Regions from separate parts of the Paenibacillus campi genome, predicted to be linked through region 2. Evidence: riboswitches for the same ligand, from Rfam matches in the RefSeq annotation. Region 2 holds a riboswitch; the other holds the start of a gene.

Region 1 (7,747 bases), 160 kb from region 2:
TCCGCTCCTCTTGCCATAATACCCATAACGGGCGGCGTGCAGGATCATGCTCATCAAACCAAACCTGGCGGCTTTCGACCGTTACTGGCTCCGTATCCGCAGTCGCAAGTCTGCCTGGGATGGAGGAATTGTAAATGCTAACAATTTCGTCTAAATCTTGCTGACGAGCGATTTGAATTTCATCATTTTGCGTTTTATGCATATTGTTTGCCTCCACTACGTCGTTACATTTTCTATTTATTGTAATGGGTAAGCTGCTAACCGTCTATGCTCTTTCGGTACTTGTCCATAATAGGCAAGCCTATCGCTTAGCGAACGAATGTATTTTTGATCCGTACCGAGCGCGAAAAATATAAATTCCACAGCAGCGTCAATATTGCCGAAATGATCATGCCGGACACCATCGCAGACGTTGGCGGTACGACAAAAAAGGAGATGACCGTAAACGCCAAATTGATCAGCAAATACATTCTTGCCATACGTGGAAACGAACGCTTACGTGTGTACAGCAGTACAAGCAAGATGACCAGCAATACAATCTGTACAACTGCCACGATCATCTCATAGACGGACAGCGCGCGCAGACTGCCGTTGTATAACGCCAGCACTTTATCGATCTCCCCGCTAAGTTCCGGCGGGAAAATATTCGGATTAGCAACCAGAAACATCATAAATATGTAGGTTGGAATCGCAATCAATGCGATCAGCAAGCTCCAGTACATATACACCTGAAATACGATCAGCCAGCCTCCAAGTCCAACGAGCGGTGGACGACCTTGTGGAGGTTGTGGTGGACCAAATGGTGGCTGTCCCTGTCCATTCGGATTTGGCGGATAATTATTGTTCATTGTTGTTTCCGTTCCTTTCTGTTTCTAAATCGGTTGACGATCAATGGGCAACCGTTTAAGGAAAGCAGTCTATTTTTGCTTTCCTCGCGCTTATGAACTACAGCATAAACACGGTCTTCCCAACGATGAAAACGATCGATGCGACGCCGTATGCCTGTAGTTGCCCGCTTTCTCCAGTCTATCACAGCCATTGCCAGAATCCTATTTCAATCATGCAAAAGCTGTCGTTTACCGCCGTCATTATCGCTGCTGCTTGCTTCAACGCCTTTATACATGAAGCGATGATTCGATCCCCGTCTGCTGCTCGCTCCATTCCCACAAGCGCAGCGCTTCTTCACGATTTAGCGCACGTGACTGTACAGCATGCACTTTTTTACGATAATAATACTGCCCGGACTGCCCTTCAACCGCTGGATCGGTAGCGAGAAATACCGCCGTTTCTGCACCTTGCTCAGGCGTCTGGAAAAAAGGCGTATGCGCCAGCGCAGCCAGCAATCGTTTGCCAAAGCCGGTATCGCGATCGACACCGATGCTCGTGGCGACCGCGCCCGGATGTAAACAGTTAGCAGTCACATTGGAACCTTGCAGTTGCTCCGCCAAAATTTGATTAAAATACAAATTCGCCAGCTTGGACTGAGCATACGCCTTGATGACCGTATAACCGTGATGCAAATGCGGATCATCCCAGTGAATTTTGCCGATCTTATACGCTCCGGAGCTAACCGTCACAATCCGCCCGGACGGTGATTGCCGCACCGCATCAAGCAGCAGACGGGTCAACAAAAAGTGCCCCAAATGATTAACACCGAGCGACATCTCAAAACCGTCCTGCGTTTGTTTACGTTTTAAATTGACGACACCCGCATTATTTAGCAACACATCCAACCGATCATATTGCGCGTAAAATCGCTCTGCAAAACGACGAATATGGCTCAGTGAACCGAGATCACATTGCATTAGCGTCAGCCGATCCGACCCGCTTTGCTCACGCGCCTGTTGTAATGCCTGTTGTCCACGCTCCTCATTGCGGCATGCCATAATGACTTCATGCCCTTGCTTAGCGAGCGCAATGCTGGAAGCGAGTCCCATGCCTGAATTGGCACCTGTAATTAATATGCGTTTGTTGTTCATCATATAGCTCCTCTCGTGATGAGTAGATCAGAATGCGTCGATATAGCTAGGACAGCTAGGACGAGTAGATCGTATAAATCGCTTTATAAAATCACAGCGAACTTTCTGGTACTTGGATCATGTTAAATTTTAATTTTGGTTATGCAATCATATGGCTATATTTCGAAACTCAAAGCGGATGCTTCCCTACAACTTTATTAGAACTATAAACGCATACTACCGGATTAACGCACGAATAGCTTTATCATCGATAAGGAAACAGCAATACCGTACTAGGGCGTGTCTTCAAACTACTTTACAGATCGTTCGATACGGGTAATTTGCGTCAGACTGCGCTGTACAGGGTCTTATTTCCGACCTTTACGAACAATAAAATGATACGTAGCATCGTTTGAAGACACCGCCTAGTATGTATTTGTATCATACCTACGCGCCGAAGCCTATGTTATACTGGAACTAGAAGTTCGTATTGCAAATGGCGTTACTGCTTGCATAACATGTTACCGTTATCGGTCGTTGTTTAGTACAGTCAAATTTATAAAAGACGTATGGCAATCGTATCAAACATAACGCTCCATCGTTGTTCGTTTATCAATCGCCTATCCACATACAAATACCCGCACGCAAGCGCGTCCGGGTATCTGAAAGCAAAAGTTTCACATTACGTTTTTAAGTATTTTATGACAATTAACGAATACCCTTTTTACTGTGTTCAAATCGATGTGTCCAGTTCGGAGCGATGATTGCAGTTCGATCGATCGTTGAGGCGCACAACTTAATCCTGTGCATGCTCCGCATATGCCGCTGCATCCAGCAGTCCGGACAGCGCTGCGTCCAGATCACCATCTACTTTCAGTTCGATCATCCAGCCGCGTCCGTAAGGATCGGAGTTGACCAATTCCGGCTCGGTTTCGAGATCAGGATTCAGTTTGCTGACTGTTCCGGCTACCGGGCAAAACAGATCGGATACCGTTTTGACCGATTCAATCGTACCTACCACTTCATTCTCGCCTACTGTCCGTCCATCTTCAGGCAGCTCCACAAATACGATATCCCCCAGTTGATGCTGGGCAAAGTCAGTAATGCCGATCCGTATCGTATCGTCACCAATACGCTCCACCCACTCATGTTCTGTACTGTACAGCAATTGATCCTTAATCTCGCTCATCGTTTATGCTCCTCCGATTCTTGTCATGTTGGTGTCTTAATGCCACACCTGTCATGTTGGTGTCCTAATGCCACAAGAGTATAGTAAGCGAGTTTGCGCTGTCAAGAGGCTTGACATCGTTTACTCAATCAAGTATTAATATAATAAACATACATTTTTAAGCTTTACTAGTTTGAATGTTCGGAAATACATAACATCATATGGAAGCGGATGAACGTACAGGGAGAGACTGACCACTCGATGGCAGCGCCGAAGGAGTAAGCCGGGAACGGTGAATCTCTCAGGCAAAAGGGACCTGTACCGGACGCGGCTCTGGAGAGCATCCGGCGTATGGCAACACACGTTGCGGATCACCAAAGGGGAAACTTGCTTAGAACTGTCGAACGATTGTAGTCGACTACATCAGCCCTGTACAACAGGTAGCAAGGTAACTCTCAGGTATCAAGGACAGGGAGACAAAGAAATTGGCGGGTCATCTACCCGTTTGTTTCTCTGTCTCCCTGTTTTTTTGTGTGCTTTACTTGTGTGCTATAACGGCAACAGGGGAGCTAAACGCGCTACAACCGATACATCAAGACAGTCAATTGCATATACAACAGCCATGCAGATCAGAGATCGCTTTACCGGTTCATAGCTGTATGCTTCAACTTATAAACGAAGCATACAATGCGGTTTTAATGTTTTCTCTATACTATGACTTTGAGGTGAGCCTAAATGACAACCGAGCTGAAAAGAACACCGTTATACCCGCTCTACGCTAAGACAGGTAATCCGCGCTGTATCGATTTTGGCGGCTGGGAGCTGCCGGTACAGTTTTACGGCATCCAAAAAGAACATGAAGCTGTACGCGAACGCGCCGGCTTGTTCGATGTGTCCCATATGGGCGAAGTGATGTTTAGCGGCGCTGGCACTGAAGCCTTTCTGCAACAGATGCTGACTAACGATGTCACCCGCCTGCAAGACGGACAGGCACAGTACACATTGATGTGTTATCCGACCGGCGGTGTGGTCGATGATCTGCTTGTATACCGGATTCATGAGCATCAGTATATGCTCGTGCTAAATGCGTCCAATATCGATAAAGATATCGACTGGCTCCAACAGCATTTGCCGAGCGATGTGCAGTTGCATAATATTTCGGAACAAACCGCATTAATCGCGCTGCAAGGTCCACTCGCTGTCACGATTATGACTAAGGCAGCCGGAATTGAAACATTGTCTGCGCTGGCAAGCTTTACATTTGTGACGGATATCGAGCTGTTTGGTGCTAAAGTGATTATTTCGCGTACCGGTTATACCGGTGAAGACGGTTTTGAAATCTACTGTCCGGCAGCTCAAGCTGGTGACATTTGGAGCGGTTTATTGGCGGCAGGTGAAGCGGACGGTTTGCTCGCTTGCGGGTTAGGCGCTCGTGATACGTTGCGCTTTGAAGCGAAGTTGCCACTGTACGGTCAGGAGCTGTCGGCGGATATTACACCGTTGGAAGCGGGGCTGGGCTTTTTCGTCAAACTGGATAAAGGTGACTTTATCGGACGCGACGTGCTCGCTGAACAGAAACAAAATGGCGTACCACGCAAGCTGGTCGGAATTGAGCTGCTCGATCGCGGCATTCCGCGCTCTCACTATCCAGTTTACCGCGACGGACGGCAAATCGGTGAAGTAACAACCGGTACACAGTCACCTACGCTAAAACGCAATCTCGGATTGGCATTAATCGAAGCGAGCAGCGCTGAACTCGGCACACCATTGGAAGTGGAAATTCGCGGCAAGCAGTTAAAAGCTGAAGTGGTCAAAGCTCCATTTTACAAACGTCAACCGGTCAAATCATAAAGCTTTTCCGCTTATTTGATCGCTTATGATCTATTCGTTGATCTGTGGTGGAATGGTTCTAGTATGAGTAGACACGTATAGATGTGAACGATTCGATTCATTATATTCCGGCGTTTAATGCCGAAAGGAGCATCATGTATGAAATCCCATCGCTATATTCCGATGACCGCGCAAAATGAAGCCGATATGTTGGCTGTGATCGGCGCATCTTCTGTCGAGGAACTGTTCAAAGATATTCCCGCCTCCGTCCGTTATGAAGGTACATTGCCGATGTCCGGCATGCTGGATGAATATGCACTAACACGCCATCTGTCCACACTTGCTGGACGCAATGCCGATACCGATCGCTATACAAGTTTTCTCGGTGCAGGCATTTACGATCATCATGTGCCTTCCGTTATCAATCATGTCATCTCCCGCTCCGAATTTTATACCGCTTATACACCGTATCAACCGGAAATTAGCCAAGGTGAACTGCAAGCGATTTTTGAATTCCAATCGTACATTTGTGAGCTGACCGGTATGGCGGTTGCCAATGCAAGTATGTACGACGGTGCAACCGCACTGGCGGAAGCCGCTTCGCTCGCTGCCGCCGCTACCCGCCGCAGCAAAATCGTCGCCTTCTCCACCATTCACCCGGAATCCCGTGCGGTTGTACAAAGCTATGCGCGCGGTCTGAATTTGGAAGTCGTTGAAGTTGCCTATGGGGACGGTATAACCGATATTAGCGCCCTTGCCGACGTGCTCGATCACGATACAGCGGCAGTGCTCGTACAGTCTCCAAACTTCTTTGGCGGTATAGAAGGCATTCGCGCCGCTGCCGAGCTTGCTCACCAGCATGGCGCATTGCTCGTCGTCAGTACGAATCCGATCTCGCTCGGTCTGCTGGAAGCGCCTGGCAAGCTTGGTGCCGATATCGTTGTCGGTGATGCACAACCGCTCGGCATTTCGATGTCGCTCGGCGGGCCAACATGCGGGTTTTTCGCCGTATCACAAGCGCAAATGCGCCGGATGCCTGGTCGAATCGTCGGTCAGACAACCGATCGTAATGGCAAACGCGGCTTTGTACTCACATTGCAAACACGCGAACAACATATTCGGCGCGATAAAGCGACGTCCAACATTTGCTCTAACCAGGCGCTGCTCGCGCTATGTGCTTCTGTATATTTGTCTGTAATGGGCAAACAAGGCATGGTCGACGTTGCCGGCTTGAATGTGCAAAAAGCGCATTATGCTGCGCAAACACTTGCAGCGGTAACAGGCTGCACGCTCGCATTTGCTGCACCATTTTTCAATGAATTTGTCATTCGGTTGCCGGAAGGCACTGCTGCCGCTACGATCAACAGTAAGCTGCTAGCAAAAGGCATCATCGGCGGTTATGATCTCGGTCTGTCGTATCCGGAATTGTCCGGTCATCTGTTGTTCGCCGTCACCGAAAAACGCACCAAAACCGAAATCGATCAACTGGCAATCGAACTGGAGGCATCGCTATGACAAACGAAACATTAACCGCAAGCGAATCGCAAGCTGTCGATACAAATTTTGCCCAACAAGCCGTGATTGCAAAAGAAAAAGCATTGATCTTTGAATTAAGCCAACCTGGACGGATCGGCTATTCCTTACCGGAATGTGATGTGCCGGCGCTGGAACTGAGCAGCCTTATTCCAGAGCATATGCTGCGCAGCGAAGCCGCTGCTCTGCCGGAAGTGTATGAAGTCGATGTGATCCGCCATTATACCGAACTGTCCCGCCTGAACTTTGGCGTAGATAATGGCTTTTATCCGCTCGGCTCATGTACGATGAAATACAATCCAAAGGTCAACGAAGACGTAGCACGCTACGCCGGATTTGCCAAAATTCACCCGTATCAGCCGGAGCAAAGCATTCAAGGCGCATTGGAACTGCTGCATACGCTGCAAAACGATCTTGCTGTATTGACTGGCATGGATGCCGTCACATTACAACCAGCCGCTGGTGCACATGGCGAATGGACTGGACTGATGATGATTCGCGCCTATCATGAAAAACGCGGCGAACATCGCACCAAAGTTATCGTACCGGATTCCTCGCATGGCACGAACCCAGCGAGCGCAACCGTAGCCGGGTTCCAAACGGTTACGATTCCATCGAATGAGCGCGGTCTGGTTGATCTGGACGCATTGCGCGCTGCTGTCGGCTCCGACACCGCCGCACTGATGCTGACCAACCCGAACACACTCGGTTTGTTTGAAGAACAAATTAGCGAAATCGCTCAAGTTGTACATGAAGCAGGCGGTTTGCTGTATTATGATGGTGCGAATTCCAATGCGATCATGGGCATCGCACGCCCTGGCGATATGGGCTTTGATGTCGTGCACTTGAATTTGCATAAAACGATGAGTACCCCACACGGTGGCGGTGGCCCTGGTGCCGGCCCGGTTGGCGTCAAAAGCAAATTGCTGCCATTCCTGCCAGAGCCAATCGTAGAAAAACAACCAGACGGCACGTACACACTGCACTCCGGTTCCCCGGATTCGATCGGTCGCGTGAAAGCATACTATGGTAACTTCGGCATTCTCGTGCGTGCGTATACCTACATCCGTAGCTATGGTCCAGAAGGTCTGCGCCGCGTATCCGAATGTGCAGTACTGAACGCCAACTATATGATGCACCGGCTAAAAGATCACTATGTGATGCCATACGACAATGTATGCAAACACGAATTTGTTATGTCCGGCAAAGGCTTAAAACAATACGGCGTACGCACACTAGACGTCGCCAAACGATTGCT
Region 2 (7,747 bases):
AATTGGGGCTTTATCGGTTAAACGTCATCATCTGACGTTGCGATATGCAATTACTGTGTCAAGTAATCTTTTTTTGCCCGGGATACGAATCTTGGGGTGTCAAAGTGCGACAGGCTCACATGCAACGCGAGAGGATAGGCTTGCGTTTGCGGCGGCGTGGATGCAGACAGGCTGCGCAAACCGTGATCGTCTGTTTATGCATATGTACATCAGACTGGTAAATGGTTCGAATGTCCCTAAAGAAAGCTGCTGATGATTCTCGGATCATGTATTTGCAGGTATAATAAAATTATCGATTATCTTAATTCCTTAGTGATTGCGAATCTATACACCTGCCAGTTAGTAAATACGCCTATATTGTACCATTGATAGGCGATATGGGGGATATGGAATATTTTTAACTTTACGATAACCGATCGTCGCAGTCGTTGAAAAAGCGCAGTAAAGCGGATTAAATATGTTATGAATGCCGGATCGTGTCGGGAATCGCTACGCTGTCCGTGAAGGAAAGGGCCGTTCGTTATGAAATACAAATTACTTCATCTGTTCAAGTCACCGTGGATAGGTACGCTTATACTAACGATCGCAGGGATCGTGCTCAATATGTTCATATTGCAGCTGTCATTTGCGCTTATGTTCATATTTGGCAGTGCTGCGCTCCTGATTATTTTGCGCTTATATGGCGTTGCTTTTGCTGTGCCTGCTATGTTGCTGATCAATTTACCGACGATTCAGTATCAATCTTATGTTCAAGCGTTCACATTGCACAGCTTTGAGATTTTGTTTATCGCGCTCGGATTTCGCTATTTCCGCGATAGTTTGCTACTGAAGCTCGATATTTGGTTCTGGATTACGATTGCGCTCCCGATTTTGTATAGTATAGATGCGTTGCTCTATTCCGGAACGATCAATCCGAAGTTACTGTGGATACTGCTGATCAATCGTTTGCTTAATGGTATCGTAAACGCATTGATTGCGTCTACAGTGGTTGGTTTTTTTCTTAAGCGCATACCGATTGGCAAATATCCAGTCTATTCGATTTCGATGCGTACCGTTATTTTTAAATATTTGCTTGCGCTTATTATGGTCAGCTCGATTTTGATTTTGTTTGTGAATGGCAAGCAACAATTTCGTGATATGATGCTCTGGGGATCGACCAATCTGGAACGTTCAGCGCGTATGTATATCGATCATTTGCAAGAGCTACGCAGTGATGACCCCCATATTTACGAACTGATGAAAGAGTACAAGCAGGATTTTTCCGTGGATTCGATTTTGCTCGGTCAAAATAATCGAGTCGTGGAATCGACGTTGCCGGCTGATCAAGTTTCACGTTTTGTAGGCGATGGCAAAGCATATAAGCAAACTTTACTGCTTCATTATGATAACATACAGGTGTATGAGCAATACCCGATTGTAAGCGAATATTTGTTGCAGCGTTGGGAAGATTCCAGCTTCGTTTTGCACAAGTCGTTAAATAACGGCAATAAGCTTATTTTGACGCTGCCGTTTTCGTATTATTTATATCCGATGTATGATTTTTATTTGGAAACGATGGCGCGCATGTTAATCATCGTTTGTATTGCCGCTATTATTGCGCAATTGATTGCACGAACGCTTGCTAAGCCGCTGCAACAACTAGTTGAGGCATCGAGCTATGTGTCTGGTCGTCTAGGCGGTACAGAGCGTATACGGTTGCCCAAAAGTTACATTATGGAAATCCGGCAGCTCATGCGCAATTTCCAAAGTATGATCGATACGCTGGAACAGCAATTTGTCCAGATCAAACACGATAAAGAGCGTTTGGAAATTCGCGTCGTTGAACGTACATTTGATCTGGCAGAAAGTCGGGCACAGAAAAACGCCATTTTACGACTGGCGGTCGACGGCATTATTTCGACAGATAGTCAGCTGCGCATTACCGAAATGAATCCGGCAGCAGAGCGGATGTTTCAATGCGACAGCCAAGACGCCTATGGATTGCCATTATCGCAACTGATTCAAATGAACAAAACATCATCAAACAGGCAAAGCAACACTGTGCTGGCGACTCGTGTCGATGGCAGCACATTTCGCGTGGAGCTAACGCGCAGTGAGATATTAAACGAAGGTAGAGCGATGCATACGTTTTTCGTGCACGATCTGACCGAGCAGGAGCAGGCACAGGAAAAGTACAGCGAACATGAACGCCAGGTGAAACAGCTCACCGATCGCTTGATGGAAGAACAGGTTGCGGTAGAGGAGCAAAAGCGGATTACTGGCAATGTGCTGCAAACGGTGCAGGAAGGCATTGTGATCGGGGACACGAATGGCAATACCGTGTTTATGAATGCAACGATGCAAGTGCTGTTCCAAGTGGACGATTATACCGGGCGTTCAGTATCCGAGTTGCTGAAGCAAATACAAGCCAAATTAGAGACGGATGCTACGTCATTGTATGAGCGGTTACAGCGTCATGTTGCCGGTGTAGAGCAGTGGGAGCAAGGCAGTATCGTTGTGAGCAAAAATGGTTCTTTGTTATCGGTGCATATGACATCGCTGGCGGATATGAACAGCCATGAAAGTCAAGGGTTTCTGCTGACTTTCCGCGATTGTACAGAAGAACGCAGGATGAAGCAGTTGCAAAATGAATTGATCGCTGTCGTATCACATGAGCTACGTACACCGTTGTCCGCCATTATGGGCTATATTGAGATGTTATCGATGTATGAGGATATTCCGGCGGACAAAAGGCGTGAGTTTATGAATACGATTCAGTTTGAAGGCAGCCGTCTGTCACGCCTGCTCGATGATTTTCTGGACAGTCAGCGTATCGATGCCGGGCGTGTTGATTATATGATGGGACGTATTCAGCTTGTTGAACTGCTGCAAGTCATCTGTTTTCAATGGGAAATTCAGCAGCGTGATCGCTTGCGACTGTCGGTGCCAGAGCATGAAATTTACATTACAGGTGATCATAATCGAATGATTCAAGTAGTTAGCAACTTAATCGGCAATGCGCTCAAATATTCTCCTTCCACCGTACCGGTCGATATTCGTCTAGTGGAGCGGCAGGGACAAGTGATGATTGAGATCGAAGATTATGGGATCGGCATTTCAGAGCAGGATCAGCCACGCATTTTCCAGAAGTTTTTCCGTTCAGGTGCAGCGGAGGCAAGGCGGATTGGCGGTACAGGTCTCGGTCTGTACATTGCACAGCAAATTATTACAGCGCATCATGGTAAGCTGACCTTTGTATCCGAGATTGGCAAAGGGTCAACGTTTACGATTCAGTTGCCAAAAGCAGACGATCCCGCTGCACCGCAAGCGCATGATACGATTCCTTTGTAGCGCCTGTTTACAAGCGGATAATGAGCGATTTGCAGCGGATGATTGACAGCATTTGGCGGCTGCATTAAGCTAGAAGTAATTGTAAATATGTGCGGGAACCGGCAATGCTCCCGCACATTATAAGCGGCGAATGAACAGAGCGGGAGAGTTTGCGGATGAATGTAATCCGCCACCGAAGGAGCAAGCTGCCGGTCGCCAAACCGTCGGTTAATCTCTCAGGTACTAGGAACCGCTTTGGGACGCAACTCTGGAGAGAGCATAACAGCCACCCAAGGGGTATGACGGGATTCATTCTTGTCCAAACTCTCAGGTAACGAGGACAGAGCATACAGGCCATGCAGGCTGTATTCTGTCCTTTTTTGGCGCGTGCATGCGGATCGCAATTGCCGGAGGACGGAACAGCAGTATCTGCTCATATGATGCAGCAGCGGAAAAGGGGAAGCGTATGCGTTTTAAAAATGTATTTAATATTATCGGTCCATCGATGGTTGGCCCATCCAGTTCACATACGGCAGGGGCGGCACGACTCGGCAGAGCGGCGCGGCAGTTGCTTGGTAAAATGCCGGAGCATGCGGACATTATATTGTACGGTTCGTTTGCCGAAACGTACTGGGGACATGGTACCGATCTGGCGCTTGTTGGCGGATTGCTTGATTACGGAACCGATGATCCGCGTTTGCCAGAAGCGGCAGAGCTTGCCGATGAACTGGGGATGACGATTCAATTTGATAAAGGATCAGGTAATTATCCGCATCCTAACTTTGTGCGCTTGCGTCTGAAATGCGGCGAACAGCAAGCCGAACTTGCCGGCGCTTCGATCGGTGGTGGCAATATTGAAATTCATGAACTGAACGGGTTTGATGTAAAAGGATCGGGGCAGTATCCGACCCTTGTTGTGGAACATATGGACAGCAAAGGCGTGCTAGCGGACATTACACGCACACTTAGCGAAGGGGAGCTAAATATCGGCTTTATGGACGTTGATCGTAAATCGCGCAGCGGTGAAGCGATGACATTGATCGAGTTAGACGGCGCACCATCACCATCGGTATTAAAGCAAATTGAAGCATTGCCACATGTAACGTGTGCGATGGTCATTAATTTGGATTAGAAGGGAGGGAAATCGATGCAATTTCGTACATTAAACGAGATCGTACAGTTGTGTGAGGAAAGGCAATGCACGATTGCCGAGCTGATGATTGTGGAGCAGGTAAAAGAAACCGGTGTTGCACGCGCAGATGTCATCGGACAGATGGCAGCTTATTATGAAGTGATGAAAGAAGCGGTGCAGCGCGGCATTCACGAAGATACGGTATCGCGTAGCGGCTTGACTGGCGGCGATGCCCGGCGTGTGTATGATTATCTGAACGGCGGTGAGACAGCGGCAGGCAGTCATTCGACACGTGCGATGTCGTATGCGCTGGCAGTGTCCGAGGTGAACGCGTCGATGGGGCGCATTATCGCTACACCTACCGCAGGCTCATGCGGTATCATTCCGGGTGTGTTTGTGAGCACACAGGAGCGTTTTGGCTGGAGCGATGAGCAGATGGTGCTCGGTTTATTTGCAGCCGGCGCGATCGGTTATGTGATCGCCAACAATTCGTCCATTTCGGGAGCGGAAGGCGGTTGTCAGGCGGAAGTTGGCTCTGCGATCGGAATGGCGGCAGGCGCGGTAGTGGAGCTGCGTGACGGTACACCACAGCAAGCGATGCATGCTGTCGGGCTTGCTTTGAAAAATACGCTCGGTCTGATCTGTGATCCGGTTGCCGGTTTGGTGGAAATTCCGTGTATCGTGCGCAATGGGCTTGGCGCAGTCAATGCGTTGGCAGCGGCAGATATGGCGTTGGCAGGCGTACGCAGTGCCATTCCATCCGACGAAGTAGTCGATGTGATGCTACAGGTGGGGCGCTCGATGCCGAGCGAACATCGTGAAACAGCACGCGGCGGTCTGGCACAAACACCGACCGGACGTAAAATTACAGAGGAGCTGCGCCGGCGTCGGGAAAAAGCAGGTCAGTGATAGCGCTTGCTAATGTGTACGTGACGACTACAAGGAGTAGCTAGCACCTTGACTGCTTTCAATAGTGGCTTTGAATCCGCTGCATGATCTTATGTATAGCCGTAATTAATATATTGAAAGTGGTCTGTGTATTAAGGCATATACGTGCTAATTAGAACATAAACGCGCGAAAAAGGGACTGTCTATGGACAGCCCCTTTTTCGTATGCATTGTAGCGTGTACATCAATAACAGATGCAGTTATGGCGGTTCGTGTGATCGTCTCGCATTTATGAACAACTTGGTTGCGCTCATGCTGATTCGCTTGATGGCTATGAATGATGCAGATCGTGTCTCAAGCCTATTTTAGCAATAGGTGTATGAGCTGGCATAGGGCGTTTATATATGCTTAGTCCATTGACTGAAATTAATCTGAGTTTTGAATCTAGCTCAAGCGCTTATTTATAAAGAATTTAGTCCACATCAAATTTAAAATTCAACTTGGTCTGCGCAGTAGAGCTGTCTTTCCAAGCGAGGCGATTAATCGTTCAGCACGAGCGGACGAAGCTTGGCTTCGATATCGGTACGGCGCGATTCCAGAAATGGGGGCAGTGATAATGTTTCGCCCAGCGAATCCATCGATTCGTCCACATCAAAGCCTGGTGTATCGGTGGACAGTTCGAACAGGATGCCGTTAGGCTCGCGGAAATACAGCGCGCGGAAGTAGTGGCGATCGACTTTGCCGGAGTTGGGAATACCGAGTCCGGTCAACCGACTTGCCCATATATCATATTCCGCTTCATTCGGCACGCGGAAGGCGACATGGTGTACACCGCCACGACCGAGCCGTGCCACTGGCAATTCCGGACGTGTTTCGATATGAACTTCAGCGCCAGCGCCGCCTTCACCGGTCGCATACACTTCGATATCGGCATGCTGCTCGCCAATGAGCGACGGATACGAACCGACATGACGAAAACCGAGCACTTCGGTCAAAATCATCACTGTCGCATCAGGCTTCGCTACGGTTAGCATAACCGGGCCAAGTCCGACAATACCGTATTCGACAGGCACATCGGAGCCATTCCAAGCTGTACCGGCAGCTACGCCTTGTTCGCCATTGTCCGCCACGAGTATAATGCGTGTGCCTTCAAAATCTTGAAACGCGAGTGTATCACGTCCAGCACGTGGCTGGATAGGTTCATGGCTCACATTCAGTTCATCAAAACGATCTGACCAATATTGCAGCGCTTCAGTACTAGCAACACGCAGCGAGGATGCGGAAATGCTTGACACCCCCGGATAACTTGGCCCAATACCAGGCAGATCAAAAAACGTCAGCTCTGACCCTGGCGAAGCGACCGCATCGCCATAAAACAGATGATAGGAAGTCGTGTCATCTTGGTTTACGCCTTTTTTTACAAGCCGCATGCCGAGCACTTTGGTGTAAAATTCGAAATTTTGCTCTGCTTTGCCCGTCATAATCGATACATGGTGAATACCTTTAAGTTCCATCATTCTCATCCTTTCGGGAATAAAGTCGATCCGTTTACATCGTCATTCAATTGGTAGTGACAGCGGTCATCTTAGCTAGAGATTATACATCATGTACGGCAGCAAGATCGTAGTGCTGCAAGTTCAGTTCATAATTGAGATAATATTTTTAAATATTAAATCTTTAATTTAAGATAATTATAACACAGTATAGGCAAATTGCAATAGCTGGATTATGAGCAAAACCCCCTTGTCTAGTTAAGCAGACAAGGGGGAGATGAAACGATAGTCTAGCTTCAATTAATGATTGGACAAACCGCGTGTTTCTGCGCGTGTGAGCACGCGGACGCGATACTTATCTTGTTGCAGACCGATCGTTGGGAACACTTTGTTCAAGTCTGGGAATTTAGCTAAAATTTGAGCATTGTCGGTGCGCAAGTCCATTTTGCTGTAATTATAAAAACTAGCGTCGCTAACATTGCCAATAAAATCATTGTTGGCTACTTGCACATCGCCAACTTTTGGCACGACTACATCCGGTGTGTTGACGAGCATATTGTCGGTCATTTTGGTGCCGTTTGGATATTCGGGATGCCAGCTTGGATCGAGAATGCTGCTCCATAGATTATGATCATAGCCATACGTATCTTGTAGCACTTTACCGTAATTTGCCCACGGATTGCTGCCCGGATTCATCTCGCGTAATTGATCAGCAAAAATGCTGTTCACACCATGACTTTTGCTGTCACCGCGCTGATCGACCTGAATCATATTGGAGTCGATTACCAAATTGTTGGTCGCAATATTGTCATGTCCGTTTAACAAAATGCCTTTGGTGGAGCCTTGAATAATATTGTAGTGGTAGTTATCGCCACTGTCGGCACCATCGGAATAAAAGCCGTTGGAGCGCTTGTTATGATGGATA

What was found. Region 2 has a riboswitch for glycine ahead of sdaAB (L-serine ammonia-lyase, iron-sulfur-dependent subunit beta). Riboswitches for the same ligand answer to the same signal wherever they lie in the genome.
Region 1: linked by a shared signal. The riboswitch ahead of gcvT (glycine cleavage system aminomethyltransferase GcvT) and the one ahead of sdaAB (L-serine ammonia-lyase, iron-sulfur-dependent subunit beta) in region 2 are both predicted to bind glycine.

What each region holds. Positions count from the first base shown of each region.
Region 1 is NZ_JAXSQZ010000002.1:97,139-104,885, reverse strand. It holds gene U1I11_RS05830 (GNAT family N-acetyltransferase) at 1-202, opposite strand, end outside; gene U1I11_RS05825 (DUF2569 family protein) at 309-848, opposite strand; gene U1I11_RS05820 (SDR family oxidoreductase) at 1,116-1,979, opposite strand; gene gcvH (glycine cleavage system protein GcvH) at 2,755-3,147, opposite strand; glycine riboswitch at 3,358-3,454, shown strand; gene gcvT (glycine cleavage system aminomethyltransferase GcvT) at 3,862-4,977, shown strand; gene gcvPA (aminomethyl-transferring glycine dehydrogenase subunit GcvPA) at 5,116-6,471, shown strand; gene gcvPB (aminomethyl-transferring glycine dehydrogenase subunit GcvPB) at 6,537-7,747, shown strand, end outside.
Region 2 is NZ_JAXSQZ010000002.1:259,672-267,418, forward strand. It holds gene U1I11_RS06480 (sensor histidine kinase) at 523-3,330, shown strand; glycine riboswitch at 3,461-3,572, shown strand; gene sdaAB (L-serine ammonia-lyase, iron-sulfur-dependent subunit beta) at 3,776-4,441, shown strand; gene sdaAA (L-serine ammonia-lyase, iron-sulfur-dependent, subunit alpha) at 4,457-5,350, shown strand; gene U1I11_RS06495 (ring-cleaving dioxygenase) at 5,869-6,843, opposite strand; gene U1I11_RS06500 (right-handed parallel beta-helix repeat-containing protein) at 7,123-7,747, opposite strand, start outside.